DNA from 2 places in the Anaerostipes sp. Marseille-Q3525 genome. Region 1 is predicted to be linked to the other one. Evidence: predicted binding sites of a transcription regulator. Region 1 holds the regulator's gene; the other holds the start of a gene.
What was found. The regulator HrcA, encoded in region 1, represses chaperone genes, less so after heat shock. The targets are predictions, from matches to a motif close to TGTTAGCACTCNNNNNNNNNGAGTGCTAACA.
Positions count from the first base shown of each region.

Region 2: KE503_RS07050 (Hsp20/alpha crystallin family protein) is a predicted target of HrcA. The motif match lies at 1,921-1,951, and genes of this name have one in related genera.

Region 1 is NZ_JAGTTT010000015.1:28,220-45,000, forward strand. Features, by position in the region: gene KE503_RS08490 (hypothetical protein) at 1-218, opposite strand, end outside; gene KE503_RS08495 (Cof-type HAD-IIB family hydrolase) at 539-1,348, shown strand; gene dnaJ (molecular chaperone DnaJ) at 1,463-2,623, opposite strand; gene dnaK (molecular chaperone DnaK) at 2,648-4,507, opposite strand; gene grpE (nucleotide exchange factor GrpE) at 4,558-5,169, opposite strand; gene hrcA (heat-inducible transcriptional repressor HrcA) at 5,144-6,178, opposite strand; gene KE503_RS08520 (hypothetical protein) at 6,341-6,643, shown strand; gene KE503_RS08525 (DeoR/GlpR family DNA-binding transcription regulator) at 6,740-7,498, opposite strand; gene KE503_RS08530 (fructose-6-phosphate aldolase) at 7,591-8,271, opposite strand; gene KE503_RS08535 (glycyl-radical enzyme activating protein) at 8,464-9,366, shown strand; gene KE503_RS08540 (glycyl radical protein) at 9,527-11,941, opposite strand; gene KE503_RS08545 (hypothetical protein) at 12,119-12,256, opposite strand; gene KE503_RS08550 (SdpI family protein) at 12,375-13,031, opposite strand; gene KE503_RS08555 (autorepressor SdpR family transcription factor) at 13,012-13,296, opposite strand; gene KE503_RS08560 (Cof-type HAD-IIB family hydrolase) at 13,486-14,409, shown strand; gene KE503_RS14540 (hypothetical protein) at 14,542-14,763, opposite strand; gene KE503_RS14545 (transglutaminase-like domain-containing protein) at 14,717-14,923, opposite strand; gene KE503_RS08570 (hypothetical protein) at 15,315-15,572, opposite strand; gene KE503_RS08575 (YczE/YyaS/YitT family protein) at 15,596-16,246, opposite strand; gene tyrS (tyrosine--tRNA ligase) at 16,370-16,781, opposite strand, start outside.
Region 2 is NZ_JAGTTT010000011.1:48,638-65,418, reverse strand. Features, by position in the region: gene KE503_RS07060 (TetR/AcrR family transcriptional regulator C-terminal domain-containing protein) at 1-35, opposite strand, end outside; gene KE503_RS07055 (DnaJ C-terminal domain-containing protein) at 191-1,207, opposite strand; gene KE503_RS07050 (Hsp20/alpha crystallin family protein) at 1,287-1,730, opposite strand; gene KE503_RS07045 (dicarboxylate/amino acid:cation symporter) at 2,114-3,346, opposite strand; gene KE503_RS07040 (GGDEF domain-containing protein) at 3,505-5,415, opposite strand; gene KE503_RS07035 (DUF1294 domain-containing protein) at 5,613-5,885, opposite strand; gene KE503_RS07030 (acyl-CoA dehydratase activase) at 6,120-7,778, opposite strand; gene KE503_RS07025 (2-hydroxyacyl-CoA dehydratase subunit D) at 7,771-9,057, opposite strand; gene KE503_RS07020 (MATE family efflux transporter) at 9,220-10,587, shown strand; gene KE503_RS07015 (MerR family transcriptional regulator) at 10,704-11,099, opposite strand; gene KE503_RS07010 (putative ABC transporter permease) at 11,270-12,154, shown strand; gene KE503_RS07005 (chloride channel protein) at 12,363-13,559, opposite strand; gene KE503_RS07000 (sortase) at 13,673-14,083, opposite strand; gene KE503_RS06995 (V-type ATP synthase subunit D) at 14,382-15,002, opposite strand; gene KE503_RS06990 (V-type ATP synthase subunit B) at 15,018-16,403, opposite strand; gene KE503_RS06985 (V-type ATP synthase subunit A) at 16,419-16,781, opposite strand, start outside.

The DNA.
Region 1 (16,781 bases):
AAGGGAATCAATTTATAAAGTGGTTCCGTCTTACGATGATTGACTTCGTCTTTGATCATCTCTTTGATGATTGCTTCTTTCGTCTCTTTAAGAGTACCATATACACCGACTCTTTCCAATACTTTTTTACATTTTTCTTGATTCTTTCTTCTTTTTAATAACACAAAATCTCCACAACATTTTTTTATATAATAATTTTCTTTCATTCTCATTAACATAATGTTCTCCTTTCCACATACCGTGCCTAAGATCTTTGTCTGATCACAAAGATCTTCTTGAATGGATCATGGACATTATATGCCTTTTGTATACATATTTTGTTGCAAAATCATTACATTTTTATAAATTTTCTCTTAATTTATTATTTATAAATTTATTTTTAATTTCTATTAGTATTTTTATACTGTATGTTGTATACATATAATGATATATTTTACCACTTTACAACACTCGTTAATTCCAGTTATAATATTTAAAGTTGTTTTATGATATCATGCATCAATATTGTCATGGTGTTAACTAAAGAAAGGATTATGTTATGAATTATAAATTAATCGCTGTAGATCTTGATGGAACTCTTTACAATGATGAACCTGCAATTTCCCCAGCAACGATCCAGGCACTGATCAAAGCTCAAGAAATGGGAATTCGAGTTGCAATTTCTTCCGGCCGTCCTCTTCCCGGTCTTTTTCATGCCAGAGATGCTCTTAATCTCCAAAAATATCATGGTATGCTTGTTTCCTACAATGGCGGAAAAGTTGTTGATACTACAAATCACGAGACTCTATATGAAAATGCAATTCCTCATGAGCTTGCTGTTGAAGTTTTAAAATATCTTGGAAATTTTCCAGTTATTCCAATGATCGATGATGGAAATGTTTTATATGTAACAGATAAAAATGCTTACCGTGTCCGTGAAGAAGCTTTAAATGACTCTATGAACTGTGTAGAGGTTCCTTCTTTGATCGATTGTCTGGATTTCCCATTAATTAAGATTCTTACTGCGATTGAACCTGAGAAACTTCCAGATGTCTTTAAAGTGATTGGGAAACCTTATGAAGGAATTCTTGATTTTGTACAGAGTGCTGACTTTTATATTGAAGCAGTCCCTCATGGTACAAGTAAGGCAACCGGGCTTTTAAAGGTTTGTGAAAAACTTGGAATCCATTCTGATCAGATCATTGCTTTTGGTGATGCAAAAAATGACCTTGAAATGATCAAGCTGGCCGGTCATGGTGTTGCAATGGGTAATGCCTGTGATGAATTAAAAGAATGTGCCGATGAAGTTACACTTACTAATAACGAAAATGGAATCGTTCACACTCTAAATCATCTGATCTTTTCATAAAAGTCATAAAAGACCTGATCTCTTAAATTTTATAAAATATATTATGACAAAAAGCGATGAAAGATTAATTCTCTCATCGCTTTTTTATAGAACTTTTCAATTCATTAATTTTGATTATTTTTTATGTTTTCCAAAGAATCCTTTATGTTCTTTATGAGTTTCTTCCTTCTTAGGAACTTCACCCATTGCTTCCTGGAATTTCTGAAGAGCTGCTCTCTGCTCTCCATTCAAATGTTCTGGTACCTGAACTACGAGTGTTACATAGTGATCTCCTCGTACATTCTTGTTACGTACCATTGGCACACCTTTTCCTTTTAAGCGGATTCTGGTGTCTGTCTGAGTTCCTGGTTTGATGGTATATTCATATGGTCCATCCACAGTTGGAATCTGAATCTTACCACCAAGAGCTGCCTGTGTAAAGGAAATTGGTTCTGTAGAGTAGATGGTTGTATCCTGGCGTTGGAATTTTGGATGACGTTCTACGATTACTTCTACTAACAGATCTCCTCTTGGTCCCCCATTTGTACCTGGTTCTCCTTTTCCACGGATACGGATACTCTGTCCATTGTCAATACCTGCTGGTACTGTGACTTCAATTGTCTTACGGTTGCTTATATAACCTGTTCCATGGCAATCTGGACACTTATCTCGAATGATCTTACCTGATCCATGACAATCTGGGCATGTCTGAACATTCTGAACAGTTCCGAACATGGACTGCTGTGTAAATACGACCTGACCACGTCCCTGACATTTTGGACATGTCTCTGGATTGGTTCCTGGTTTTGCACCGGTTCCATGACATGTAGTACATTCATCTTTTAATGTAATTTCTATCTTCTTTGATGTACCAAATACTGCTTCTTCAAATGTTACATGGATTCTTGCGCGAACATGTGCTCCCTGTGTTGGACGGTTTGCCTGTCTGGCCCCGCCACGGCTTCCTCCACCGAACATACCGCCGAAAATATCTCCAAAGATATCTCCCATATCACCACCGAAGTCAAAACCGCCAAATCCGCCGCCATTAAATCCACCAGCACCCTGCTCAAAGGCAGCATGACCATATTGGTCATACTGCGCTTTCTTTTCAGAGTCGCTTAATATTTCATAAGCTTCTGTTACTTCTTTAAATTTGGCTTCTGCTTCTTTATCTCCAGGATTCGTATCTGGATGATATTTCTTGGCGAGTTTTCGGTAGGCTTTTTTTATTTCTGATGCTGAGGCATTGCGGTCAATTCCCAACACCTCATAGTAATCTCTTTTTTCCGCCATTTTTAGTCTACCTTCTCTTTAAAATTATACTTCTTTGTAGTCACCATCTACAACATCATCATTTGCTGCTCCCTGATTAGCTCCAGCATCTGCTGCTCCCTGAGCTCCCTGCTGAGCCTGTGCTGCTGCTTCATACATCTTAGTAAATAAATTCTGAGCACTTGTCATCAGTTTGTCTTTCTTAGCTTTCAGATCTTCAACCTGAGCATCTGTCATTTCCTGATCTTTTGTAGATTCTACAAGATCTTTTAATTCTTTTAAGTCAGCTTCTACTGCTGCTTTTTCTGTAGCATCTACTTTGTCTCCCGCTTCTTCTAATGCTTTCTCTGTCTGGAATACGATAGAATCAGCTTCGTTTCTTGCATCAATTGCTTCTTTACGTTTCTTATCTGCAGCTTCGAATTCAGCAGCTTCTTTTACAGCTTTATCGATATCTTCGTCAGACATGTTAGATCCAGCTGTAATCGTGATATGCTGTTCTTTTCCTGTTCCTAAGTCTTTTGCAGATACATTTACAATACCGTTTGCATCGATGTCGAATGTTACTTCGATCTGAGGCACTCCACGTCTTGCAGGTGCGATACCATCTAATCTGAATCTTCCTAAAGACTTGTTATCTCTAGCGAACTGTCTTTCACCCTGTACAACGTTGATATCTACAGCACTCTGGTTATCTTCTGCTGTTGAGAAGATCTGGCTCTTCTTTGTAGGGATTGTTGTATTTCTTTCGATCAGACGTGTTGCAACTCCACCCATTGTCTCGATAGACAGTGATAATGGTGTAACATCAAGAAGAAGTACATCACCGGCACCAGCATCTCCAGCTAATTTACCACCCTGGATAGATGCACCGATTGCTACACATTCGTCTGGGTTGATTCCCTTAAATGGTTCTTTTCCTGTTAACTGCTGTACTTTACTCTGTACGGCTGGGATACGTGTAGAACCACCAACTAATAATACTTTGCTTAATTCAGAAGCTGTCATTCCAGCATCATTTAATGCAGAATTTACAGGTCCTGCTGTTCTTTCTACTAAATGAGCTGTTAATTCATCGAATTTTGCTCTTGTAAGATTCATATCAAAATGTTTTGGTCCTTCAGCTGTTGCTGTGATGAATGGCAGGTTGATATTTGTTGTTGTTGCAGAAGATAATTCTTTCTTAGCTTTCTCTGCTGCTTCTTTTAATCTTTGCATTGCCATCTTATCTGTTGATAAGTCAACACCTTCCTGTTTCTTGAATTCATCTAACATATACTGTGTGATAACATTATCAAAGTCATCTCCACCTAATTTGTTATCTCCAGCTGTTGATAATACTTCGATGACACCATCACCGATCTCGATGATAGATACATCAAATGTACCACCACCTAAGTCGTATACCATGATTTTCTGTTCTTCTTCGTTATCAAGTCCATAAGACAATGCTGCTGCTGTTGGTTCGTTGATGATACGTTTTACTTCAAGTCCTGCGATCTTACCAGCATCTTTTGTTGCCTGACGCTGAGCATCGTTGAAATAAGCTGGAACAGTGATAACTGCTTCTGTTACTTTCTCTCCTAAGTAGTTTTCAGCATCTGATTTTAATTTCTGTAAGATCATTGCTGAAATTTCCTGTGGAGAATATGCTTTATCATCGATCTGAACTTTGTAATCTGTTCCCATATGACGTTTGATAGAAGCGATTGTTTTTTCGGCATTTGTAACTGCCTGACGTTTTGCAGGTTCACCGATCACACGTTCTCCTGTTTTTGTAAATGCTACTACAGATGGTGTTGTTCTCATACCTTCTGCATTTGTAATAACGGTTGGTTTTCCACCTTCCATAACTGCTACACAACTGTTTGTTGTTCCTAAGTCAATACCAATAATTTTACCCATGATCTATGTCCTCCTAAGATTTCTTCTTATTTCTATATATAATATAAATATTAGTTAGCTACTTTTACCATACTGTGGCGTAATACATTTTCTTTGTACATGTAACCTTTCTGTAATTCTTCTGCAACAATGTTCTCACCGAGATCATCATCTTCGACATGCATCACTGCATTGTGAAGATTTGCATCAAATTCTTTTCCTTGTGCATCCATTGGTGTTACTCCCAGATCCTCCATCACAGCTGTAAACTGTTTGTAGATCTGTTCGATTCCTTTAACGAATGCGGAATCTTTCTCATCTTCAGATACGGCTTCTAAGCCTCTCTCGAAGTTATCAATGACTGGCAGAAGTTTTTCTAAAACTCCCATCGCTCCCATATCATAACGCTGTGTGGCTTCTTTCGCTGTACGCTTTCTTGCGTTCTCAAATTCTGCCATCAGTCTCTGGTATTTGTCTTTCCAGTCTGCTACGGACGCTTCTAATTCTGCGATCTTGTCATCAGCGGTTGCTTCCTTTGTTTCTTTGGAAGTTTCCTCCTTTGTCTCTGTATCTTTTATATCTTCAGCAGTCTCTTCTGCATTCTTTACTTCTTCGTTGATGTTTTCGTTTTTCTTACTCATCACATCACTTCCTTTCTTAAGATTTGTCTTTAAAAATATCATCTAATTCCTCAGTGAGGTTCTTTAAAGTCTTAACGACTTTTTTGTAATCCATTCTCTTTGGTCCGATGATACCAACAGTACCTGTACCACCTTCTGCAAGTTCATAGGTTGCAGTTACGATACTGCAATCCTTCATATTCTTAACTGGAGATTCTTCTCCAATATAAACCTGAATTCCTGTGTGATTATCGGAATCTGATTCCAGTGTTGAATCAACCAACTGTGTCAAGGCTTTCTTCTCTACTAACGTATCAAGAAGCTCTGTTGCTGTATCCGGATTTCCAAGTTCCGGATATTTTAAGATATTGGTTGCTCCTCCTGTGTAGATTTCCATATGATCTGCATCATGGATCGCTTTGGCGATCTCTTCAAGAATCCGTTCTAACACATCCTGTCTAATTCCTGCCTGATCTCTCATCGTCTGAATCAGTGCGAGATTGATATCTTGTAAGGATAGTCCTTGTAAAAATGTATTAAGTAACACATTCAACTTCAGAACATCTTCATTAGAAAGCGGTTCTTCGACTTGGACCATCTTGTTCTTTACGATATTGCCTTGTGTGACGATTACTGCAAGCAGATGTTCATGGTCTACCTGAGACAGCTGTACAAACTTTAATGTCACATTCTGATAATGTGGAGAAGAAACCATCGTTGCATAATTCGTGCTACTTGCTAATACATTGGCAACCTGCTTTAATAAGACTTCCATCTTATCAACTCTCTGAATCAATGCCTGTTTCTCTTCGTGCTCATTGTCACGCTCACTCATCAGCTGGTCTACATAAAAACGATATCCTGCATCGGAAGGAATTCTTCCTGCGGATGTGTGAGGCTGTAAGATAAATCCCATATCTTCCAGATCTGCCATCTCATTACGAATCGTCGCAGAGCTTAGATTTAAATCCGGATGTTTTGCAATGGTTCTTGATCCTACCGGCTCACCGGTTTCAAGGTAATTGGCGATAATCGCTTTCAATATTAACTTCTTACGATCATTTAACTCCATATCTTCGCCTCCTGTTATTAGCACTCATTTATGTCGAGTGCTAACATCTATATTTAAAGTAGCACTTTCGCATTTTAATGTCAACCTTTTCTTTTACTTTTTTTGAAAATTTGTTCAATTTTTTTCTTCTTTGAATAGAATGTACAAAAGGAGGTACTTTTCATGCATAAAAATATGAACTTTAATATAGAACAAACACGGCTTAATAATACTTACCAAAGATTAAATTCTAACCATGATTTTCACAGATATTTAAATAATCAGAAAGATCAAACTCCTACTTACTGGTCCTTTTTAAAATTAAGAATTGGATTTTCTATTTTATTCTTATTTTTTATCGTTGCTTGTTCAAAATCACTGCATACCAAAGAAACCAAACAAATACAATCTGTTTTTTCTCAGATAAATGAAGTTGATCCTTATACCTCTTATATTTTAGAAAAATTGGATTTACATATACCCTGATATTCTTTAATTATAAAAGAAAACCCGAAACATCTGATCCTTAATCTATGTTCCGGGTTTTTGTATGATTTTATCTCTTTTTTCTTATTAATATATCTATCTTGGTACAATCTCTACCGTAATACCATTTTGCTCCAACACTTCTTTTGCTTCTGATGGAATCTGGTCATCGGTAAATACCATATCAATATCCTTAAATCTTGACTGCATGACAACTCCATGTTCTGAAAACTTACTAGAATCTGTCAGAATAATCGAATTCCTTGCAGAGCCCATCATACTCTTGGCAGCTTCTACTCTTAACATATCCCCACTAGTAAATCCTATTCCAGGAATATATCCATCTGTTCCCATAAACAGTTTATCTACATAAAAAGCTTCTGCACAGGTTTTTACTAATGGTCCAACCATAACTTCTGCTTCTTTCTGGTATTCTCCTCCAAGAACAATAACCTTTGTAACTCCACCCTCAGATTCTCTGATAAATCGTGCGATGTATGATGAATTTGTGATCACCGTAATATCTTTTTTCGTTTCAGAAAGTTGTTTTACAAGCAGTGCACAGCTTGAACCTGATTCTACCATGATCGTTTCTCCATCTGATACGATCTCGCTTGCTTTGGCTGCGATCCGCTGCTTTGTTTCATAACAAAAAGCCATACGATTACTAATATCTGACATATTCTTCATTGTTGCATAACCATGTTCTCTTGTTAAAAAATTAAGCTCTTCCAATGCATCTAAATCTTTTCGAATCGTTACCTGAGATACTTCAAGCATCTTTGATAATGTTGCAACTTCTACTTTCTTTTTTTGATTTACAATTTCAAGAATTTTCGTCTGTCTATCTGTCATAAAACTTTTTCCTTTCTTGCCCTATATATTAGGAAAGAGCCGTCTTGCGGCTCTTTCCTAATCAGTATATCATAAAATCTTCTTTATTTATATTATAGGTCGCAGATTCCTTTTCCTTCTCCATAAACTGCGTACCAGTCATTGTTGAAGTCTGTAACTGCTTTGTCAATATTAGGATTTGCAAATACCTGTTTTAATACTGCATATGGTGCTGTGATTGCTTCTGCTCCATAGTTAAATGCATTCTTCACTTGTTCAACGCCTTTGAATGATGCTGCTACGATCTTGCAGTCATATCCATCATCTTCAATGCGGTCCTGCAGGTTGCTGATCAATTCCATAGGATCTGCTCCAAGATTTCCGATACGATTTACATATGGTGCAATATAATCAGCTCCTGCTGCTAAGGCAAAGTATGCCTGCATCAGATCATAAACTGCTGTTGCTGTTACATTAACTCTTTCTGATTTTAAGATCTTGATTGCTTTTAATCCTTCATATGAAACAGGAACTTTGATATATACCTGATCATCGATCTCTTCTAAGATTCTATGAGCTTCCTTAACGATCGTCTCAGCATCTAATGAAATAACCTGTACATGAAGGCTTCTTTCTTTTCCAATGATCTCACGAACTTTTCTCATATGTCCAAAGAAATCTTCTGGTGATGTCTTTTTAACGATTGATGGATTGCTTGTTACTCCAGCAATTGGCATATGGTCTACACCATCTTTGATTTCTTCAAGATTCACTGTATCTAAAATAAATTCCATGATAAAAACTCCTCCTAAGTCTTATTATATATTTCGTTTTTTGATACTTCTATCTTACCATATTTTTCGAATATGTCAATATTTATTTTCATTTATTCATTATATTCCTTTCATTTGTAAGCATTATATTTACAGTTCGCAACTTCTATGCTAGAATATATCATAGAAAATGAAAGGAGAAATTTAATTATCATGCAAACAAATGGTATTGTTTTTAATATACAAAAATTCAGCATTCACGATGGTCCAGGAATCCGTACAACTGTTTTCCTGAAAGGCTGTCCACTGCGTTGTAAATGGTGTGCAAATCCAGAATCACAGTTAAGTCAAGTTCAGATTTTATATGACAGAGAAAAATGTGCTCATTGTGGTACTTGCACTCATGTCTGTCCAAATCATGCAATTTCTATGGGAGATGACGGCTATGTAAACGTTGACCCATCAAAATGCATTGGATGCCTTCAATGTGTAAAAAACTGTCCTGCAAAGGCCTTAAGTTATGAAGGAGAAACAAAAGATGTAGAGGAAGTTATCAAAGTCTGTCTTCAAGATATTGATTTCTATGAAGAATCTGGCGGTGGTGTGACAATCTCTGGTGGCGAAGGAATGGTTCAGCCAGATTTTGTAAAAGCATTGCTTGCAAAATTAAAAGAACATAAGATTCATACTGCGATTGAGACGACTGGATATATCAAGGAAGAGATTTTTAGAGAATTATCTCCGATGTTTGACTTGCTTTTATTTGACGTGAAACACTATGACAGTAATAAACATTATGAAGGAACCCATGTCCATAACGAACAGATCATTGAAAATTTAGCATGGGCGATCTCTCAAGGAATTGAAGTTCTTCCTCGAATCCCTGTGATTCCTGATTTCAATGATTCTTTGGATGACGCAAAAGGGATCGCTGCTTTACTAAATAAAGTGAGTGCAAAGAAAGTTCAGCTACTTCCATTTCATCAGTTCGGTGAAAACAAGTATCATTTACTCGGTAAGACTTATGCTTATGAGAATGTGAAAGCATTGCATCCTGAGGATCTTACCGATTATCAGCAGATATTTTTAGATGCTGGCGTAGACTGCTTCTTTTAATCTTTTAAAAATCCTGTATACACAAAAAGGCCTTGGCAGAACAGCTTCTTGCCAAGGCTTTTTTAATTGTTTCTTTCATGAATATTATTTCTTCTAGTCTATCACGAAAAACAGCAGTTAACCCTACTCAAGCCAACTGCCATTCCTCTATTTTTATAAATTATAATGTCTGCTCTGTTCTTCCGATGATATCATCCTGTGTCTTCTTAGATAATACATTAAAGAATGCACTGTATCCTGCCACACGAACGATCAGGTCTTTATGTTTCTCTGGATGTTTCTGGGCATCGATCAGAGTTTCTCTGGATACAATATTATACTGTACATGATATCCATGTAAACGGTTGAAGAATGTACGGATCAGCATCTCTAATTTCTGTTTGTTTTCTTCTGTTGATAACATCTGTGGTGTCATCTTCTGGTTTAATAAAACTCCACCTGTGATCTTCTCTGTTGGAAGTTTCGCAACTGTCTTAAATACTGCTGTTGGACCATTCTTATCAGCATTATGTGCCGGACTGCTTCCTTCGGCTAATGGTTCAAATGCATTTCTTCCATCAGGAGTTGCAACGGTTCCCATTCCCTGTCCAACATTCGCACTGATAGAAGATGTTCCACCATAACGAATACCTCCGATTGGTCCTCTGTGGTAACGTGTGTTTGGATATTTCTTGATCTCATCTAAGTAAGAATCGTATGCTTCTACGACTAACTGATCGACATAGTCATCATCATTTCCGTATTTTGGTGCTTCATTAATGAGCATTTCCTGAATCTTCTTGTTTTCAGGAGACTGGAAATCATCTAAAATTGCATTCCAAAGCTGTTCTTTTGTAATCTTCTTCTCTTCGTATACAAGTTTCTTGATCGCTGCAAGAGAGTCTGCCATATTCGCAATACCCACCTGAAGTCCGGAGATAAAGTCATAGACTGCCCCACCTTCTTTGATCGTTTTTCCTCTTCCGATACAGTCATCTGTTAATGCGGAACATAAAATATCTGGTACATCTCTCTCTGATGCTTTATCAATTGCATTTTCCACGATCACACTGTAACGTGTCATTTCTCTAACTGTCTTATCCCATGCTGCTAAGAGATCTTCATATGTTTCCATCTCTGTAAATTTACCATATCCCTTTGTAAATCTCTTACCGCTTGTTAAATCAACTCCGTCATTCATTGCACAAAGCAGAACTCTTGGGAAGTTAATGTATGACATACCTGTACAACGATATCCCCATTTACCTGGAACTGCTGTCTCTACACATCCGATGGCACTATAGTTATATGCATCTTCTTCTTTGACACCCCAGTTGATAAAAGATGGAATAATGATCTCATCGTTATTTAATGCTGGCATACCAAATCCGAGCTTCATAACTTCGATGCATTCATCAAAGAAATGTTTGTCGATATTAGCATGGTAACGAACTGTTAAGTTTGGTTGTGTCAGTCTTGTCTGTGCAACGGACTGTAATACAACAAAGCTTAATTCGTTGACTGCGTCTTTCTTATCAGTTGTCTGTCCACCGATCGTTACATTCTGGTACATTGGTGATCCGGCAGAACTTAATGTATGAGACTGTGAACGAACTTTATTAATTGTTAATGTTTTGATCCATAAGCATGTTAATAATTCTAACGCTTCGTCTTTTGTGATCTTTCCTTCGTTGATATCTTTGATATAATATGGATACATATACTGGTCAAAACGTCCATAACTTAAAGAATGTCCATTAGATTCAATCTGAAGGATCAGCTGGATAAACCAAACAGACTGAACGGCTTCCCTAAAAGATGTTGCTGGTTCATATGGAACTTTCGCACAGATCTCGCTCATCTGTAACAGTTCTTCTTTACGTTTTGCATCTGTTTCTTTATCTGCTAATTCTTTAGCAAGTTTGCTGTAACGTTGTGTAAAATTGCGTACAGCATCGATCACTACTAAAACTGCTTTATAAAATACGTTCTTATCAATGCTTTCTGGATCTGTGAAATCTAATGCTGCTCTTAATTCTTTTACTCTTTTTTCATATCCCTTTAATCCGTCGGATAAGATTCTCTGATAATTTACTGCCAGATGAGCATCTCCGGCATTTAATTTTCCTTCCATTCCAAAGACACCGGTCTCCATGAATACATCTACCTCTTCTGGAAGTAGAGCTTCACCTCTGGCACGAAGGTTATTATTCTCCCAAAATGGCGCAATCTCTCTTAATTGGTCTTTTGTCTCTTCTGTAATATAGAAGACATCTCCGTCACGTTTCTCAAAGAGATCTAATTCATTCATAACAAATTCCATTGTATATTCTGGGAAAATTGGCGCATTCTTATTCTTTGTTGCCTGGTTTCCTGCGATCAGGGATTTATCATCAATGTAAATGCTCATTCCTTCTAAGATCTTCTGAAGCATTAGAGCTCTTACCATCACTCTTGGCTGGTTCTGATTTTCTTTGTAAGCTTCTGTTGCTAATACTGCTCTCTGGGCATCAATATATGGTTTTGCATCGAGCACTTCCTCACGAAATGCCTGCATACGTTCTGTTAATTTACCGAAATGTTCTGTATTGTTCATGGTATCTCCTTTCAGAATGTTTCGTTCGTAACTAATTATTGTTTTGTTTGTAGTTATAAGGTAACAGTTTTTTGATTATATGTCAATAGTTTTTGGTTCATAATTATATTTATTTTCATTTGAAACTTCTTTTTGTGTAAAATAAAAAGATGCCATATTCTATTATGACATCTTTTCTTATTTTCCGATCAGTACTTTCTTTCCATAAAAGGCAAAACCATAATGTCTGATCTTTTCTTTTTTCATTCCTTTTGCAAGCAATTGTGCATCATAATGTTTTTCTTCTATCTGCTTTCCATAAAGCAAATTTTCCATGATAACTTTAATATCCGAATTACTTTGCCCGCTCTTTCTCTGATTGATTTAAAATCCTGATTCCCTACAGATATTACTTGTTGCATGTGATTTCTTTTTTATCTACCACAATGCTTTTTTACATAACTCTATGCCTCTTATAATAAATATAAGAAGCAATCGCAGGAATCAATGTAACGATCAAAATAATCCCTACTGCTGCTCCAATTGGATCAACAAACTTCTGAAATCCAAGCAGAATCGTCAAAACTCCACCGATGATCCACCATTTTCCCGCCATTCGATGTGTGTAATCCCAGTTTTCTTCATTATCCAATGTCCATGGAAGTTTGATTCCGATCATATAGTTCTGTCTGCACTTTGGAAGATAGTTTCCAACAACGATCAGAACTATTCCTAGTAAAACATTCGTCCACAGATTTAAATTGATCACGTCTTTATATCCTAATGCATTTCCATAGATCATTACCCCACACCAAAGTGATACAACCGGACAGATACATAGGATCAGATGATAAATCTTAGACCCAACATTCCTTTTCTTAGGATCAAATTCTGTGATAACACTACATAAAATATGCACTGCCAGCAAAAACAGATAAATTCCTGCTACTGCAAATAATTTACTGCTGTATCGATCGGCCTCGCCGTTTCTTCCAAAATGTGTTGCCACCTGTGCTGGCAACTGATCCCATAATAAGAATCCAGCAAACATTGGTAATAAAATTACAATACAACTTGCAATAAAAAACTTCTTATTCTTCTTTAACATCATGATTTCCTCCCTTCAATTCTGACAACCATAACATAACTTCCTCAACAACTGATGTATTTAACGTGTAGTAAATATAATTTTTCTCTTTCTTCTCGAAGATCAGCTCTGCTTTTTTAAGAATCTTCAAATGATAAGAAATGGTTGCACCTGTCATATCAAAATGAGATCCAATCTCTCCAGCCGACATGCTTCCATCCCGCAGCATCATAAGAATCTCTCTTCGTATTGGATCTGATAAAGCTTTAAATGTCTCTGCAAATCCCATAACTCTCATCCTTTCTGTAGCTATTTAGAAATATTTCTAATTACTTTATAGCATGATGTATCTTGAAAGTCAATTAGTATTTAGATTTTTTTCTAAATAGTTTTCATTGCAGAAATTTAACATAGATATCATTCAAATTTTGTATTTCCCTGTTACTATCATCTTATACACACGAAAGGAGTACTTAACATGATACGATTATTTGCATCCGATATGGATGGAACTTTATTAAATGAAAAAGGATATATATCTGACCGAACGATCAATGCGGTGAAAAAATTGCAGAAACATGGAATTCATTTTATTGTAAATACTGGAAGAGATTATCGCGCTGCAAAAAGAGAACTTGATGCGGCATCTCTTTCCTGTGATATGATCTGCCACAGTGGGGCTTGCACTTATGATGTGCACGGCAATGGATTTCATATCGCTTCGCTTCCAAAAAGTATTGTAAAACAGATCTTAACTGTTTTTGAACGGCATGGTGCTTTTGCTGACATTGCAACGGAATATGGAAAAACCTCGATCACTGATAAAAATACGTTATTATCTTATTATAAAAATGAAGTGTTTCCTGCCGTTGAACAAGAAGGTAAAGTATATTTCCGTACTTGGCACGACTTTGCAATGATGGTTTCTAAAGTTCGCTTTTTTGAAGGAAAAGAAAGTCTGCTTGGCTGTGAAACACCAATTTATAAAATCTCTACTACATTTTTTGATCAAGATAAGATCAATGCTTTAAAAGATGATATTCATGGGATTGATCAGTTACATGCGGTATCAACTTCCAAAAATGATCTGGAGATCACGCATGTAAATGCACAGAAAGGAACAGCTCTACTTCGTTATGCCCAAACAAAAAAGATCACTCCTTCACAAATCCTTGCGGTTGGTGATAGTGGGAATGATCTTTCTATGTTATCTCTTGATCTTGGAGTCACTGCTGCTATGGCAAATGCTTCTGCTACTGTGAAAGATGTATGTTCTGTCATTGCTCCTTCTAATGATCAGGATGGCGTTGCATTCTTGATTGAAGATATTTTAGAGCAAAATGAACTGGCTGCACGAGTTCGTCGTTCTTTTTGTTTGGCATTGGACTATTCCAAAATTTAGCTTAGATTACATACAATATTTTTGAAATTGATACCTCAGTTTTAACTTTTCTTTTGTTTTCCATCCAAATTTTGTTTCAATTCCAAAGATTCCTAACAATCCAAAAATCTGCATCTGTAAGATTCTGATCTTCTAATCCATATCTGCCTGTTCATATTGTTTCTTAAGAGTCTGTTCTAAGAGCCATAAACGGATTTCTAAGATCACGAACAAAATAAAGCCTGCAATTACGAGCACTGTTACCGCACCTAACAAAATCATTGCTGTATTTTTTGCTGCATCTTTCATTTTATCTGTAAGATCCCTATCACTTTTTCCAGAACCTGCAGTCTGCTTTCCTTTGTACCCATGCATGAGCATTCTCCCCTGTAATAGATACCTCTCCATTTTTGCTGTCTTGGATTTTGGATGCTCCAAGATAGTATCCTTCCACGTATCTTGCTGGAATTCCATGTGCACAGAAAGCTTCCACTGCTGCTGATGCATATAACATCTGCTTTCGTATAATTATCATATACAAATTTGCGGTACACTGCCTCTGCTTCGCTGGACAGCTGCTTGAAACTTCTGTCCATTCATACTTTCTCTGCCCCCAAAACACCTTTGGATATCACATCTACATCCATCTTATTTTTTGCTTTTCCGTCAATCACCTTTGCCAATGAATCTGGTGTATAAAAATAATATCTGGAGGCTTTCTTTATTTTTATACGAACATAATTTTTTCTTTGTTTTTTATCACTCAGACTTAGATACCTCGCCGACTGTGTCAGTGGATCAAATTGTTTTTCTTTTAGCCATCGAAGTAATCCGGCATTTTCCTCCAGACTCCATCTTTATATACGGAACCTACGTATGCTTTTAAATATAATGATTTTTTCTGTTCTGATATTACACGCATCATTTCATCTGAATTCTTCTGGAATCTGATCTTTTCCATATCTTAATTCATGAATGCCATGCACCATATCCTTTCTTGCCTGCTCTACAGCTTCTAATTTACCATCCGTAAGCCAAAAAACACCTGCCATACAAACGATCAGAAAGATTACAAAACCATATAAGCCTTTTCGTCTGATCGGCATTCCATACATAAACAGGCACGCTCCAAACAATCCAGACATCATAAATTTCGACAATTTTCTACATATTTTTTGTAACATAAAGGGCTTTCATTATCTCTGGCTTATAATTCTGCAGTGATTCCTGCAAGATTCTGCATTGGATGTTTTAGGAAATAATTATAAACTGCAATGACTCTTCCTGTAAAAATAACTGCCAGTACAGTTCCAATTCCAAGTCCTATGATATGTCTTGTAAATACAAGTCCAATGATTCCTGACGTACAAAAACAAGTAACATCAAAAACATTTTTGCCAATCCCCATGCCTTTGCCAAGTTTATCTCCTATCGTCGCTGCAAGTGCATCTGCAGGGTTTGGTACAAGTTTCATATTAACCATCGTTGCTGCACCTATTCCCGTAACAACGATTGCAAAAAATAATACCAGAAGTTTCTGTCCCAATGTATCTGGTACAATATTTAAATACCGGTCAAAAATATTAATAAATACACTTGTCACAAGACTCATTGGAATCTGTAATAATTCATATAATTTAAATTCTTTCCCTTTTAAGATTGCCTCTATCAACACACAAAAGCAGTAAAATACAAAGGTTATTGCTCCTAGGTTTAAATGCCAGATATGGCAGATATTATATGGAATAGATATAATCGGTGATACTCCTAATAATGTCTTTGTATTTAATACAATTCCAAGTGCAAGCACGATCAAACCGATAAAATATATGATTTCTCTTGTGCATTTTGTTTTCAAAGTTCTCTTCCTCTTTTCTTTTTCTGATTCTCTTTCTAATATTTCTTTTTTTATTTTCCTTTTGAATATCGAAAAAACCCCGGAGTATCAACTCTCCGGGATTCCTGCTTGTTTATTTTTTAATTATTTTTCTTTAATCTGGCAGAATTTCTTCTTACCTTTCTTTAATAAGATACGATCTTTATCGTCAAAGTCCGCCTTACCAAATGTTGCATCAATTGCATCTACTTTCTTACCATTTACAGAAACTCCACCCTGCTGTACCATTCTTCTTGCATCTGAACGAGTTGTGCAAAGTTTAGAATCTACTAACATTGTAAGAATATCGATTCCTTCTGCTAATTTATCTGCTTCATATTCAAATGTAGGGGCATCTTCGTTTGCTCCACCGCTAACAAACATTGCTTTTGCAGCTGTCTGAGCTTTCTTCGCTTCTTCTTCTCCATGAACGATCTTTGTAACTTCATAAGCAAGAACTTCTTTTGCTTTATTGATCTCAGCTCCTTCTAAAGCTCCTAATCTACGAACCTCATCC
Region 2 (16,781 bases), on a different contig from region 1:
GCTAATTTATATTTCATCTTCTCTGATGCATCCATCTTATTCCCACCTTCTTTCGTATATGATTCTATTTTACCTTATTACTTATATTTACGAAAGACAAAAAGGCGATTATCTGTTTTTTCTGCATTTTTAAAATGCATTTCTTATCACAGATCATCGTCTTTTTATTTATTATCAAAAAACTTCATGCTTAATAAGCGGCTTTTCCTCTTCCACCACATAAACTATCAAATTCTTTTAATTTATTTTTTGCCTGCTGTGAAACATTTCTTGGAACTTGAATCTGAACTACTGCGTATTGATCTCCTTTCTGGGATGGATTCTTCATCAGTGGCATACCTTTGCCACGTAGTCTGATCTTAGATCCTGACTGAGTTCCTTCTTTGATCTTGCAAATAACATTTCCATATAATGTTTTGATCACAGCTTCTCCTCCACATACTGCGGTGCTAAACGGAACATTGATCGTTGTATACACATCATTTCCTTTTCGTTCAAATCCTGGTTTTTCACCAACGGTTACTTTCAGGAATAAATCTCCTGCTTCTCCACCGCCCATTCCTGGATTACCTTTTCCTCTTAAACGGACGCTTTTTCCAGTATCAATTCCGGCTGGAATGTGAACCTGCAGTGACTGGGTTACACCATTTTGATCCTGCAGATGAATGACTTTATCACAGCCAGTTACTGCTTCGTCAAAGCTGATGGAAATATCGGCATGAGCATCAGAACCTTTCTGTTTAAATGAACCACTTCTGAATCCACTGCCACCAAATCCACCAGAAGATCCAAAACCACCCTGATGGAAACTGCTTCGATGGAATCCTTTACTTCTGTTGCTACCTCCGAACATACTTCCGAAGATATCACTAAAGATATCATCACCATCTCCACCTTCAAAATGGAACTCCTGATATCCTCCATGATTTCCACCATAGTTCTGATAATTTTTATAAAATTCAGATTCTGCACCGGTTCCGTCAAAGGCAGCATGGCCATACTGATCGTACAGTTTTCGTTTCTCTGGATCACTTAAAATATTATAGGCATCCGTCACTTCTTTGAATTTCTGTTCTGCTGTTTTATCTCCAGGATTCATATCTGGGTGATATTTTTTTGCCAGTTTACGATAAGCCTTCTTGATGGCTTTCTCATCTGCAGTTTTGCTGATTCCAAGAACTTCATATAAATCACGTTTTGCTGCCATTTTGTTTCACCTTCTTTTCCTTTCTCTCCTCAGATATAAAGAATTCCCCGGGAATCTGATCATCCCGGGGAAAGTTCTTTTATCCTTCGATCGTGACGAATTTCTTTTCTTCCACTTTCTTCTCCGGAGCTTTCTTCGGAATATCCAGCATCAGAATACCATTCTCATATTTACCGTGGATATCTTTTTCTGTGATATCTTTGCCAACATAAAAGCTTCTGCTCATATTGCCTGCATAACGCTCACGGCGGATGTATTTACCTTCTTTGTCTTTCTCGTCTTTATCAAGTCCTTTGGCTGCACTGATCGTTAAATAACCATCTTTCAGTTCCGCTGTAATTTCATCTTTCTTGAATCCTGGAAGGTCGATCGCTACTTCGTAGTTACCGTCTTTTTCCTTCACATCTGTCTTCATCAGGTTCTTTGCGTGTTTACCATACAGTTCTTTATCAATATCTGGGAAAGAAAAATCCATCCAGTCGTCGTTAAATAAGTTTCCTCCAAAAATACTAGGCATCATCATCATAAGTCATCTCTCCTTTTTCTTTATAATAATGTTTTGGCGTGTCAGGTTTGGATTCCTGACACTTGCCTTTTATGTGAAGCGTATTGAGAAGTTCTCAATACGACTTGTTGTATCTTGTTGGGCCTTCGGTTCTTTGGCTTCTCTCTTAAGCCCTTCCCTCTTGCTCTAGTTGTAATATAACACCTATTATTAGCACTGTCAAGAGGTGAGTGCTAATTTTTTTAAAATTTTTTATTTCATAGGGGATTTCATCAAAATTTCCTATGAAATAAAAAATAATCGTCTGGAAAAACAGCATTAGAAAATTCTCTAGCTGTCTTTCCAGACGATCATTTATTTTTTATCATATACTGAAAAACTTCAGTTGACCAAGATACAAATTATAATTCCTTAGCTAATTTAGCTTCACGTCGCTTCTCTAAATTAGAAACAATAATACTACAACTAGCATCTCCAGTAATATTAACAGTAGTACGTCCCATATCAAAAATACGGTCAACTCCTGCAACTAACGCAATACCATCTACTGGAAGTCCTACAGATGTTAATACCATAGCCAGCATGACCATTCCAGCTCCTGGAACTCCTGCTGTTCCGATGGATGCTAAAGTTGCTGTTAAAATGACTGTTAACATCTGAGATAGCGTTAAGTTAATTCCGTAACAAGATGCAATGAAAATTGCACAAACGCCCTGATAAATGGCTGTTCCGTCCATATTGATCGTTGCTCCTAATGGAAGTACAAAAGATGCGATCTCACGATCTGATCCTAATTTTTCTACACATTCTAAGTTGATCGGAAGTGTTCCTACAGATGATGCACTGGAAAATGCGAACATGATTGCTGGTAACATTCCTTTGAAGAACTGTAATGGACTTAATCCACCCATTGTTTTGACTGCCATAGAGTAAACAACAACTGCATGTACGATATAGCAGATATATGCTGCTAATAATACCATTGCTAAAGATCCGATGATCATTGCTCCGTTTTCAGCGATTACTGGACATAATAAGCAAAATACACCGATTGGTGATAATTTTAAGATCATTTCCATACATTTCATGAAGACTGCATTCAGATCATTAAATGCTGTAACCAGACGATGGTTCTGTTCTTCTCCGATCAGGATGATTCCGAATCCAAGTAAAACCGCCATAACGATAACCTGTAACATATTGGCTTCAACCATTGGTGATACAAAGTTTGATGGGAAGATATTTACAAGTGTATCCATTAAAGATGTTGTTTCTCCCATTTTATAAGACAAGTTTGTTGTTGCGATAACTGGGAACATTCCTTTAAAAAGGTTTCCCCCGATCAGACCGATCGTGATCGCAAATGCTGTTGTACACATATAATATACAACTGTTTTTAATCCGATAGATCCAACCTTCTTGATATCACGCATAGAAATGATTCCACACATAATAGAGAATAATACGATTGGAACGACGATGAATTTTACAAGATTCAGGAAGATTGTTCCAAATGGTTTGATATACGTGTTTGCAAATGTTGCATGATTCTGCATCAGAAGTCCTGCTGCGATAGCTAAGACTAACGCAATGAAAATCTGCATTGCCAAAGACATTTTTTTCTTTTCTTTCATAGTATCTCTCTTTCTAAACTCAAAAATTTAATAGGCTCAAAAATAAGGCACTGCTCCATTGCAATGCCTTATTTTCTGCATTTTTCCTTGATGATTTTATCATAATCATCTTGTGAAATCAATATATTTATACTTGGAAAACATGATAAAACTTCTTTTTAACTTACTTTAAATGAAAGAAGATCATCTCTACTTAACGGTCTTGTATAATAATATCCTTGAATCAAGTCTACACCCCATTCTTCTAATAGTGCAACTTCTTTTTGTGTCTCTACACCTTCTGCAACAACTTTATGCCCAAGATTCTGCAAGATCGATACCATATTCTTGTATAATAATGCGATCTGCTGGTCTTCACAAATACCATCTAACATAGAATGATCAAGTTTCACTGTTGAAAATGGCAATTTCAAAATAGTATTCAAATTCGCATACCCTGATCCGAAATCGTCCAGACAGATTTCGATTCCAACTTCTCGAAAATCTGAAATTGTCTTGTATAATTCCTCACTGTACTCTGTTGCAACTGTTTCTGTCACTTCAAACTGAAACCAGCTGTATGGAAGTTCTAATTCATTGATGATCTTAAACAGTTCCTGACTATATCCAGTTTTCAACAACTCTAATGGTGAAAGATTGATCTTGATGCTTCCAATCTGTTTCATAAGTGCCGTATGACTCTTCATAAAGCGACAGATTCTTCGAAATTGCAGCTTTCCAAGTTCAATGATCTGTCCATTCTTCTCTGCAAGATTAATAAAGATATCTGGCGGGATCATTCCCAAGGTTGGATGTTTTAAACGACTTAATGCCTCCATTGTCACATAATGGCCATCTTTTACCGAATATAATGGCTGATAATATACTTCGAACAGATCATCCTCAATCGCAGTATTCATATATTTCTTCACACGCTGTTCATATAAGAATCCCTGTCTTGTTGTTTCGCTATTCTCTATCAACGTTGTCTTATCTGATTTTGGTTTTAACAAGATCAGATATTCAAGGTATGCCAACATCATATCATTGTCCACAAGCTCTTCAGCATCTGTTATTCCACAGATCGTTGCTGGAAAATCAATCATCTCATCTCCAATATCAAATGGTGTCTGAAACAACTCCATTACTTCTTGTTTTGTTTTTTCATAATCTGCTTGACTCATAGAAAAGATCAAAAACTGATTCCCATGAATTCGAAAAATATAATTTCCCTCTGTAATCTGATTTAATTCATCTGCAACATCGATCAGCAACTTGTCTCCTACACTGTTTCCATATAATTTATTCACTTGTTTTAACTTCCATATACTGATCTGTAATACATGGAATTTCTGTTCTCGTTTCATCTGTTCTGGAATCCACTGATTTAAATATCCTTTGGCAAATACGCCCGTTAGACTATCAACAACTGTCTGTGGATTATAAAGTGTCCAAAATATAATAAAAATACCAATGATCAGACCAAATTCCGTCAACAAATATTGTGAATAAACAGCCTCGATCGCTGTACATACGAATCCAACTACAACAAATTCCCAAACAGCACGAAGTTCATTTTTCCCATACTCATCTTGATGGAAAATGAAATTATACATTGCTATCACAACAAAAAAGAACGTATAGACATATATCATCAAATACCATGGCCCATATAAATATTCTCCATTTGTATTACAATAAAAAAACTGCCCATGAAAGATATTAAGGATCACAAGAGACTCCATAAAAATGACTGGAATCATACCAAGCATGATATTTCTTTTTTTCATCTTATGCTCACAATATCTCAAGATTTGTATCAACCCATAAAACACATATGGGATCAATACTTCCATCAGATATAAAAATGTCGTAACCCCAATGATCAGCGAATTATATGCTGGATTCCTCTTCTGGATCAACATACAGCTGACCAGATCTGAAATACTGCATAGCGCAGCTCCAACGATAAAGATCCAGAAAAGCTTTCCACTAATTCCTGTTAATTGTTTGTATCTTACAAAATGAACAAAAAGGATCAAGAGAAATATCAATCCTGCGATCAAAAAGTCCATATTATATTGAATCATTTCCCCCACTCTTTCTTCTCTTCTTGCTTTTTATGATAGTTTGTTCTGCAGTTTCTTTTTATGTTTCCTTCGGGTCAAATCTTGCATAACCAACAGACACATATGGCAGCCTTATATCTCCAATTCTAATATTCCCCTTGAAATTTTATGTTTTCCCCTATGTATTTTAGTATATCATTCTAAAAACAATTTTGGAATCATGATTTCAATATAAAATGTATGGCAAACATGATCTGTAATACGAAGATTCCAGGAATCCCTAATTTAAAATACCATTTTCTTGTCTTATGATGAAAGACTGTCATCCCGATCATGGCTCCTATCGAACCGCCGATCAGTGCTAAACCGATCAGTTTTTTCTCTCTGATGCGCCATTGTCTTGTCATCGCTCTCCATTTATCTAGGCCGTATAAGGCAAATGTTATAATATTTATAATGATCAGATATAAATGTATATATGCCGATTGCATTTGTAAGTCTCCTCTTTTGCTCTCACAACTTCTTCCACATGTTTCGCAACCGTCGTACAGCATCCTCCGACTGCACTTGCTCCTGCTTCATGTAGCTATATGCATATTCTTCGAAAGATAATGCAGACTGTTTTCCAAACCAGACTTGCCGTCTCACCGATTCGGTAGTATTCTTTCATCTATGATTCACTCTTTTCTCTCAAAGCTATTTTTCTTTACCATAGCATACTTTTGTTACTTCTGAACCATATCCATTGCAAATAAGGCTGCTCCAAGTGCCCCGCATAACTGAGCTTTATCACTGATCACAAGAGTTGTTCCAAGTTTTTCTTCCAGTGTCTTTACCAGACCTTTATTCTTAGATACACCACCTGTCATCATATAGCGTTCTTCTCCTCCAACTCGTTTTGCAAGAGCTGCTGTTTTGGATGCAACGGCTTTATTTAATCCGTGAACAATGTCATCGGTTTCTTTGTTCTGCGCGATCAAGGATACGACTTCTGATTCTGCAAATACCGTGCACATACTGGAGATTGTGATATCTTCTTTGTATGTAAGTCCTGCTTCACTCATCTGGTCCAGATCCATTTCCATTGTTCTTGCCATCATCTCTAAAAATCGTCCGGTTCCAGCTGCACATTTATCATTCATAACAAAGTTTGCAACCGCTCCATTTTCGTCAAGACGAATGACCTTGCTGTCCTGTCCACCGATATCAATGACCGTTCTCACTTCTGGATTTAAGAAATGTGCTCCTCTTGCATGGCATGTGATCTCTGTGATACTTTTATCTCCATCGGTGATTGCCGTTCTTCCATATCCTGTTGTTACCATAGCATCGATATCTTCTCTCTGAAGTTTTGCCTGTTTTAGGGCCTCTTCCAAAGCTCGTTCTGCTCCCATCGCTGCTCCAGCACCTGTTGGCAGAATGATTCCTGTCACGATTTCTCCATCTTTATTCAAAATAACAACGTCTGTACTTGTAGATCCGCTGTCGATTCCTGCAAAATATCCTTTTCCCATTTTCTTCTCACCACTTTCTAAATTGTCCATATTCATGCTTTCTGCAAATGCTTCTAATCTTGTCAGTAACTGTCCGCTGCTCTGCACTGTATAGTCTGACTCGATCTTTAATAATGGCACTGTAATGTTTTGTTTTACCTGTGCATACTCAAAACTGTAGAAATCACAAAATTTGACCGTATGGTAAATGATCCCTTTTAAGTTTGGATCATTATACAAACGTTTTCTTCCGCTGTTATCCATCATACGCATACAAGGTGTCTGTCCTAAAAGTTCTGCCGCATACCATTCCATTAATTCATTAAAATCATCTGTCTTTGGTGGCTTTACTTCACCGACGCTTCGGTTATTGACACAAGTATCATTCTCCACTGAATATGGCATGAATTCTTTGACCATTTCATATAATTCATTTCCCATTCTTGCCCCAAGAACACTGATATATGGTTCTTTCTGCTTTTCTGGTTCTTTAAATGCTTCAACAAATTTTTTTTGATCAAATTCAGATCCTTTGTAGGCTCCATAGGCTCTTGCAAGTCCTTTTAACTGTAAAACAGTTCGTTCCCTGCTGCATTCTCCGTCACAGTGCAGCATATCGATCATATATAAAAAATCAAGTTTTCCACTGTCTTCCAGAATATCATAGACACTTCGGATCGTATCACAGCAGTTTACTAAAACCAGTTCTTTTACTTTCCCAGTCATAACTGCTTCTAAGACAGCTTTTCCAAATCCACAGATATTTGGATGTGCGATCTGATCTGCGAGATCAAATCCTTCCGGCATCTGGTTTAAATTCTCACATTCCCCGCCAAATGCCTGCAATAATTCAATTGGTGTATATTTACAAACGTAATATGTCTTACTCATCTTGTCCACCTTCCATTTCTTCAGCTCCAAGCATCTCTAAAAATGCTCCTAGTCTTGTTGAAGTCTGTCCTTCTCCGCCGTGGCTTCGGTCACATCCATCTCCGTCTAATAACAGCATTGGAATTCCTGCTTCTTCAAACTTCTTCTTGGCAAGCTGTGCTGCTCCAAGTGTATGTTTACATCCCCAGTGTCCAAACCAGACAGCTCCATCTGCTTTCACATCTTTTGCATGGCGGATTCCGGCTTCAATTCTTCTTACCGCACTTCCATTTAATCCATGATAGACCATTCTTCTCGCCATCGCATCGTATGGATCTTCTGGATCAAAATCAGGTTCGAATGTACGACTTAACTCGCATCCTGCGATCTGTGCATTCTCATTAAATGCCAGTGCTTCCTGTACTGCACCTGACCAGAATGGGATCGTGTGCATCCAGTAGATCTTCTTTCCTTTTTTCTTTGGTGCTTTTTCGATATCTTTTAATAACTGATCCACATATTTCTCTTCTTCTTTTGTTCCCAACAAAATATTATTTGTCATTCCTGCAAAAAGCGGTGTGACAAGATCTGTTTTGATATCTTTATCTGCGGATTTTTTCTGACATTCAATGAACTTATCCATCGTACGTTTGCTTCGTCTCATTCGTTCTTTTAGTCCATCTTCTGTAATCGTCTTTCCAGTACATTTTTCTAAAAATACTTTCAGATCTCTGATCTGATCTGCGACATATTTGACGTTATCTTCATTTTGCTGCATTGGTACATCGATCGCAAATGCTGGTACATCATATAGTTTTGCTAATGTTTTGAATGTTAGCAGATTTGCATCGCAAGTAAGGTTTGTGTATACGATACATTTGGGCTTTGGAAGGATCTTCTTCTGTGCCGCTCCCAAAAATGTCTTATGATAGCTGCATAGTGTCTCTGAAATTCCTGTGTTCTCTGCCTGCTGTAAAAATGCTCGTTCTGCATTTGATGCGGAAAGATAGCAGGAAAATGCTTCTACATTATATGGATGTAATCCTGCTTCGTGTAAGATCTCACATGGTGTAAAGATACTGACGATCGCACATTCCTGAGGATTCTTAAGTGGCATCAGCATCGTGTTCATCATCAGATTTGCGAGATATCTATCTGCTGGCAGTAATCGTTTGTCTGGTGTAAATTTATATTTTAAGTTCTGAGCTTCCCATCCAAGTTTTAATAATACTCTTGCTCTGTCTGGATTTGTATTTGCCCATTTCTCGATATATTTTCCGTATGTCTCTATGATCTGCATATTTATTTCACGTCCTTTTTTTGTTCTAAAGAACTATATTACTTGTTATTTTTCAAAAAATCAACGATTAAATTTGGCACAATACATATATATGTATACATTTTACGGATTTTTGTGATAAAATGAATTTTTATGCTTAAGAAAGGATTTGGTAATTTTATTATGAATAATGATAAAGAATTTTTAGCAACGGAACCCATTGGGAAACTGCTTTTAAGACTGGCAATTCCGACTTTGGCCGCTCAGATGATCAATATGCTTTACAATATTATTGACCGTATTTATATTGGACATATTCCTGGAAGTGGCGCTTTAGCTCTGACTGGAGTTGGAGTTTGTATGCCGCTGATCATGATCATTTCGGCATTTGCCGCTCTTGTTGGAAATGGTGGTGCCCCTCGTGCTTCGATCTTGATGGGTAAGAAAGATCTTGATTCTGCGGAAAATATTCTTGGAAATTGTTTTACGATGCAGATCATTATCTCTGTGATCCTGACTTTGATCATGTTCTTTGGAAACCGTACATTTTTGATGGCATTTGGAGCTAGTGAAAATACGATCGAATATGCGGTTAGTTATATGAATATTTATTCACTTGGTACGATCTTTGTGCAGTTAACACTTGGAATGAATGCGTTTATCACGGCACAGGGATTTGCAAAGACTGGAATGTATTCTGTTTTGATCGGGGCTGTGATCAATATTATTCTAGATCCAATTTTTATCTTTGCATGCCATATGGGTGTTCGTGGTGCTGCACTGGCTACGATCATTTCTCAGGCTTGTTCTTGTATCTGGGTGTTGAGTTTCTTATTTGGGCCAAAATCTACACTTCGTATCAAGAAACAGCATATGCCTTTGAGTGCTCCGGTGATCCTGCCTTGTCTGGCTCTTGGGCTTTCCCTATTTATCATGCAGGCAAGTGAAAGCATTATCTCTGTATGTTTTAATTCTTCCTTATTAAAATATGGTGGAGATGTTGCAGTTGGTGCAATGACGATCCTTACAAGTGTCATGCAGTTTGCAATGCTTCCTCTTCAGGGACTTGGACAGGGTGCACAGCCAATCATGAGTTATAATTATGGTGCCAAAAATGCAGATCGTGTAAAGAGCACTTTCTTCCTTTTATTAAAGGCAAGTTTGACTTATTCTGTGATCTTATGGGTACTTGTCATGGTATTTCCTCAGGTATTTGCAGGTATCTTTACTTCCAATCCTGCATTAGTTGCATTTACCAAAAATGCACTTCGTGTTTATATGGCAGTCATGTTCATGTTCGGAATTCAGATTTCATGCCAGATGGCATTTAACTCTCTTGGAAAAGCAATTTCTTCTATTGTTGTTGCGGTTATGAGAAAGTTTGTGCTTTTGATTCCACTCATTTATATCATGCCACATATTTTCACAGCTGATCAGACAACGGCTGTTTACATGGCAGAACCAGTTGCTGATTTTATTGCGGTGACATTTACAGCAATCTTATTTTCTGTTCAATTTAAGAAAGCTTTGTCTGCAATCCGTGGACAGTAATTGGTCAAACATAGACTTTGAGTATATTAAATATTTTTCTGAATTTTGGTCATCTTTCGGACAGATAGAAATTTTCTATTTATACTCAATACACCTCTGTTTTTACAAGTTAAAATCTAATCATGACAATCTCCACTTTCATCCCAAACCAATACCCCAGTCTCCATGGCTTCTTCATACTTCGATATCTTATAAGCTAATCTCTCCACCGTACTTTCAATCTGTGCTTTTTGTTCTTTCAAAGCATTCATCTGCTCCTGCAATAACTCTAATCTTGCAGGAATCGTATTATCTCCTTCTTTATATAATTTTACATACTCGATCATAACCTCTATTGGAAGTCCTGCACTTCTCATACAAATGGCTAATTCTACCCATCCCAGGTCTGATTCCTGATAGTCTCTGATTCCATTTGGCCTTCTCGTTACTTTTGGGATCATTCCGACTCTTTCGTAATATCTTAAGGTATCTGCAGAGATATCATATTTTTCTGCTACTTCTTTAATCGTCATAGTATTGCTTGCTCCTTTCTACTTATTTCTGAGTTTATTTTAATCCTTGGAGCAGGGTTTAAGTCAAGATTTTTCTGATCTCCTCATGTATATCTGGTCTTTTATATGATAATTTGTTAAAATGATTTGGATACCACTTTTAATCTGAAAAGATTTAGAAGGAGATTTCTATGACTTATTATGATATTTTATTTAGTTTCTTTATCTATGGTTTTCTTGGTTGGTGTACCGAAGTTGCATATGCTGCTTTTAAACAACATTCTTTTGTAAACCGTGGATTCTTAAATGGTCCGATCTGTCCGATCTATGGGATTGGCGTGACCGTTGTCGTTGCTTTGTTGCAACCTTATGTTGGGAATCTGATCTTACTTTATATTACTTCTACCATTCTTGTTACATTTCTTGAATGGCTGACTGGATTTCTGCTTGAGAAGTTATTTCATCATAGATGGTGGGATTATTCTGAGCTGCCTTTGAATATTGGCGGTTATGTATGTCCTTTATTTTCTGCGATCTGGGGTGTCGCTTGTGTGTTGATCGTGAAGCTTATTTATCCTTTTACGGATAAACTGGTTTCATTTCTTCCAGTATGGTTTGGTAAATTCCTGCTTGTATTATTAATGATCACGATTTTCGTTGATGTTTGTATTACTGTTCAGGGTATTTTAAAGTTCAACAAACGTCTGGCTCTTATGGAGGATATTGCGAAAGAATTGCGTAATATTTCTGATCAGATCGGTGAGAATATTTATGACAGTATGATGGATGGCTTGGAAGCTCAGGATCGAATGAAAGCTCGTGCGGATGTTATTCGTGAGAAAGTAGATGAAGTGAAACAGGAAAATACTGAAGAAGTCAAAGCTCGTATGGATTCTATGAAGCAACGTGCATTTGAACTTCGCACTAGATATGAAAACATGGCAAAGCTTCCTACATTCACATCTCGTCGTATCTTGCGTGCATTCCCTAAGATGATGCCTCGTGAGCATGTAAGAGAATTTGGACAGTTGTGCCGGATCTTGAAGAAGCGAAGGGATGAATTGAAGAAAAAATAGCTGGATTTTAAAAGGAATTGCTTAGTTGTTTGCAGTTCCTTTTTGTACTGTCTTTACATATAATTTATTATTTATTGATAAGCTGATAGATAAGTATTCTTAGTATAAAAATATAATTTTGTTGAAAAATGTTACTTATATAGCGTGAAATATTTCATTAGGACATTATACGCACCCCAGTGGTTTGGATAACTGAAATTATTGAATATTATAATTTCTCCTGTGCATAAATAGACAAATCCCCATTCGCTCCATAAGCAATCGCACAAACGATCACAAATAGTACCATATTAGCTCCTCCAAATACTTCCAGTCCGATCATGATCGGTGCGATCAGTGTATTTGTGGCACTTCCAAAAACTGCTGCGTATCCTAATGCTGCACATAACATTGGTGGCAGTCCGAATAGTCCACCTAGAATTACTCCAAGAGATGTTCCGATTGAGAATAATGGTGTAACTTCTCCGCCCTGAAATCCAATTGCTAATGTAAAGATCGTAAATAGCAATTTTAGGATCCAGTCATACCCGTAGATCGTCTGTCCTGTAAATCCTGCTGAGATCAGGTTTGTTCCGAGTCCGCTGTATCTTGATCCATGAACAGCAAATAATAATACCGCCAATGGAATCGCCATAAATCCGATTCTCAAAAACTGATTCATAATCTTTTCACCCATAAATGCTTTTAATTTGCTTAGTGAGAATGAAAATAATCGTCCTGTCAGTCCAAAAATAATCCCAAGGCAGATCACAGCTGCAATCGTCTTTGTTCCTGACAGATTTACTGTATCTTTCATTACAACTGAAAACTTTTCCAATCCAAGACTATGTGATGTAAATGCTGCTGTATATGCGGATGCTAACGCTGGAAGTAACGCTTCATAATCCATTTTCCCTATGACAATCACTTCAATGGCAAAAAAAGTTGCACTTAGTGGTGTCTGAAACAGACCTCCGAATCCTGCTGCCATACCGATCACTAACATTAATCTTCCATTCTCTGGGAATTTGAATTTTCTTCCGATTGCATAAGATAATGTCGCTCCAATCTGGACAGCAACCCCTTCTCTTCCTGCACTTCCTCCGAATAAATGCGTCAACCATGTCCCGATCATTACCAATGGAATTAATAATAATGGGATAGCATCTGTTTTTTGCTGTCCAGCTTCAAAGACAAGTTTCATTCCTTTTAAGCTTGCTTTACTGAATGCATAATACATTGCCGTAATCACTAATCCGGCAATTGGCAGGAATGGAAGTAAGTATTGATAATGTATGGTTCTAAAATCAGAGATTGCGATCAGTACTCTTCCAAACAGGGCATCAATTGCTCCTACGATGATCCCCACGATCACTGCCATAATAAAATATTTCAACAACTGCAAAATATAGCTTTTCTTATCCATTTTTTATAAATTCCTTTCTTCTATAGAGTAAAATAAAAAGCTGATAACCCCTGTGTCCATTACACAGATGTCATCAGCTTATTTTGTTAAGATATCATATCTTTTTGATCGTGTCAATTTTCACCAGCCACTGCATTTGTAAGTGTACAACGCAGTGCCATTCTGTTTTGGCCACCATAGGTACAGGTAAATAGTGTCATATCCCATTTGCCTTTTTCCATTTGTTTTACATCGGTTCCTTTAATGATCTCTATATCAGAAACTTTGTATTCAAATCGATTCCCTTCTACATCAATAAACCAGATCTTGCTTCCGATGTCCAACGTCTTTAATCGACTGAAATGACTTCGGTAATTATGACCTGCAATGATGATATTTCTTTTGTAGACACTTCCTTTGTATCTTCCTGGTGCAATTTTTAATCCAGCCAGGCTCCAGTGTGACATTACTGGAAGCTGCAGTGATAATTCCGGTACTTCCAAAACTCCAATATACTTGATTCCATCGATCGTCTTTGTCTGCATTTTCCTTCTTTATCTTTTGCAAATAATATAACAGGGATATTTCCATATTTATACAAATAATTTAGTAACTCTTCTTTGGAGTACACTTTTTCAGAATCTCTCATTTTTCCTCCTTTGGCTCTCCAAATATAAAGCACCCCCGCTTGCTTTCTTTGTAAAAACGTTAACACAGGCTGTGTTACCTATACGTGATTTTTTGTTATTTTATGCCAAGATTGATAAATTTTTTTATTCTTTGTACTAATTATAGTACACACCCCCCAGTTTTTCACCCCTTAGTTTATTTATTTTATACATCTCATCCTTTCTGCTTCATCCTCTTAATAACCTTAAGCCTCGTAAATTCCTCCCTCTCCTTCTCTTCCAACTCATTTGAAATCTTATAAACAAACCCAGTATAAGTCGGAATCGTAATATTTTTCAGCGCATTCGCTCTCTTCTGTGTTTTCTTAATACTCGTCGCCAGCCGATAAGCTGCATTTTCGACCATCGACAATTTGATTGTCAGATCTTTCACTTGTCGAAACGCTTCTCTTGCAACATCAATTGACTCAAATGTCCCATCCATCGCATAAGTCAGCTGGTTTTCATGTGCATCATATTTTACATGTGGTATCTCCGTTCCCATGATGCTTCTGGTCTGAATCTGAATCGAATCCTCGATTGGAACCGTATAGGCAAGTTCTTCGACCTTACTAATCCCATGCTGGATATTTGCTCTCTGAAGACATGCATATGCTCTTGTAAATGTCGTATCGATCTCTTCCTGAATATCTTTTGCCTCATCGATCAGATCCATCAGCTCACGGATCAGAATATTCCTTTTTTTATCCATCAGATCATAGCCTTGTTTTGCTAATGCAAGCGAGTTCTTGGCTGCGATCAGATTTCCTTTGGTTGGGAATTCTCGTGGGTCCATAATCTCACCACCTTTTTAGCTTTCCTGCTTTTTCGGCAGGTATTTATCGATGATCTTCGTGTCGATTCGGTCTAATTCTTCCCTTGGCAGAATCTTTAATAATTCCCATCCAAGATCCAAAGTCTCAATCATAGAACGATTTTCTTCTGATCCCTGACCGATATATCGTTCTTCAAATTCCTTTCCGAATTCCAGATATTTTTTATCGATCGGTGATAATTCATCTTCACCGATGACAGAGGCTAAGTTCCTTGCCTCTCCCACCTTTGCATAGGCAGAAAATAACTGGTTTGCAAGATCCTGATGGTCTTCTCTTGTGTATCCTTCACCAATTCCATCTTTCATCAGACGGGAAAGTGACGGCAAGACACTGATTGGCGGATAAATAGACTGTCCATTTAAGTTACGATCCAGTACGATCTGCCCTTCGGTAATATATCCAGTTAAGTCAGGAATCGGATGTGTGATATCATCATTGGGCATTGTAAGGATTGGAAGCTGTGTTACAGAACCTTCCGCTCCTTCAATAATTCCTGCACGTTCGTAAAGTGTCGCAAGTTCGCTGTATAAATATCCTGGATATCCTTTTCTGGATGGAATTTCTCCTTTGGATGAAGATACCTCACGCATCGCTTCTGCAAATGATGTCATATCGGTCAGAATTACCAAGATATGCATGTTGCAGTCAAATGCCAGATATTCTGCTGCCGTTAAGGCTACTTTCGGTGTGATCAGTCGTTCGACAACTGGGTCATTTGCAAGATTTAAGAACATACATACATGATTTGCAACACCGCTTTCCTCAAATGTTTTCTGAAAGAAATCCGCAACATCATGTTTGACACCCATTGCTCCAAAAACTACCGCAAATGGCTCATCAGAACCATCTCCTAAGGATGCCTGTTTTACGATCTGTGCTGCCAACTGATCGTGTGGCAATCCGTTTCCTGAGAAGATAGGAAGCTTCTGTCCACGAATCAGCGTTGTTAATCCATCAATGGCTGAAATACCTGTGCGGATATAGTTTCTTGGATATTTTCTTCGGACTGGATTTAACGGAAGTCCATTGACATCTCGTTTTACATCCGTGATCAATGGGCCTAATCCATCAATTGGTTTTCCGATCCCGTTGAATGTTCTTCCAAGCATATCTGGTGCAAGAGAAACTTCCATCGGATGTCCGGTCAGTTTCGTTCTTGTATTGTCAAGGGACATATTTTCGGTTCCCTCAAATACCTGAATGACTGCTTTATCTTCGTATAATTCAATGATCCTTCCAATTTTCTTTGTCTTTCCATCGACCGTAAATTCCACGATCTCATCAAAAAATGCGTCTTGTACCCCTTCCAGAATGACAAGCGGACCATTGATGCTGCTTAAGCCTAAATATTCAATTCCCATAATCTATCCGCCTCCTTATGCATTCTTTTCCAGTACTGCGTCATAAAAATCATCAATCTGTTTATGGTAAAGATCCAGTAATTGCAGATTATCATTTGGAACATCATATTTGATCGCAATGACTTTCTCAAAGATTCCTTCTGCTTTTAACACACTCATCGGCATTCCTCTTGCCACTAATTCTCTGCTCTTTTGGTATAGATATAAAATGACTTCCATCATTTTATATTGCTTCTCCATAGATACGCAGGTGTCGTCTTTGTGGAATGCATTTTGCTGCAGAAATCCTAATCGAATTACCCTTGCAATCTCTAACGTTAATTTCTGATCATCTGGGAGAACATCTCCACCGATCAGTTTTACGATCTCCATCAGACT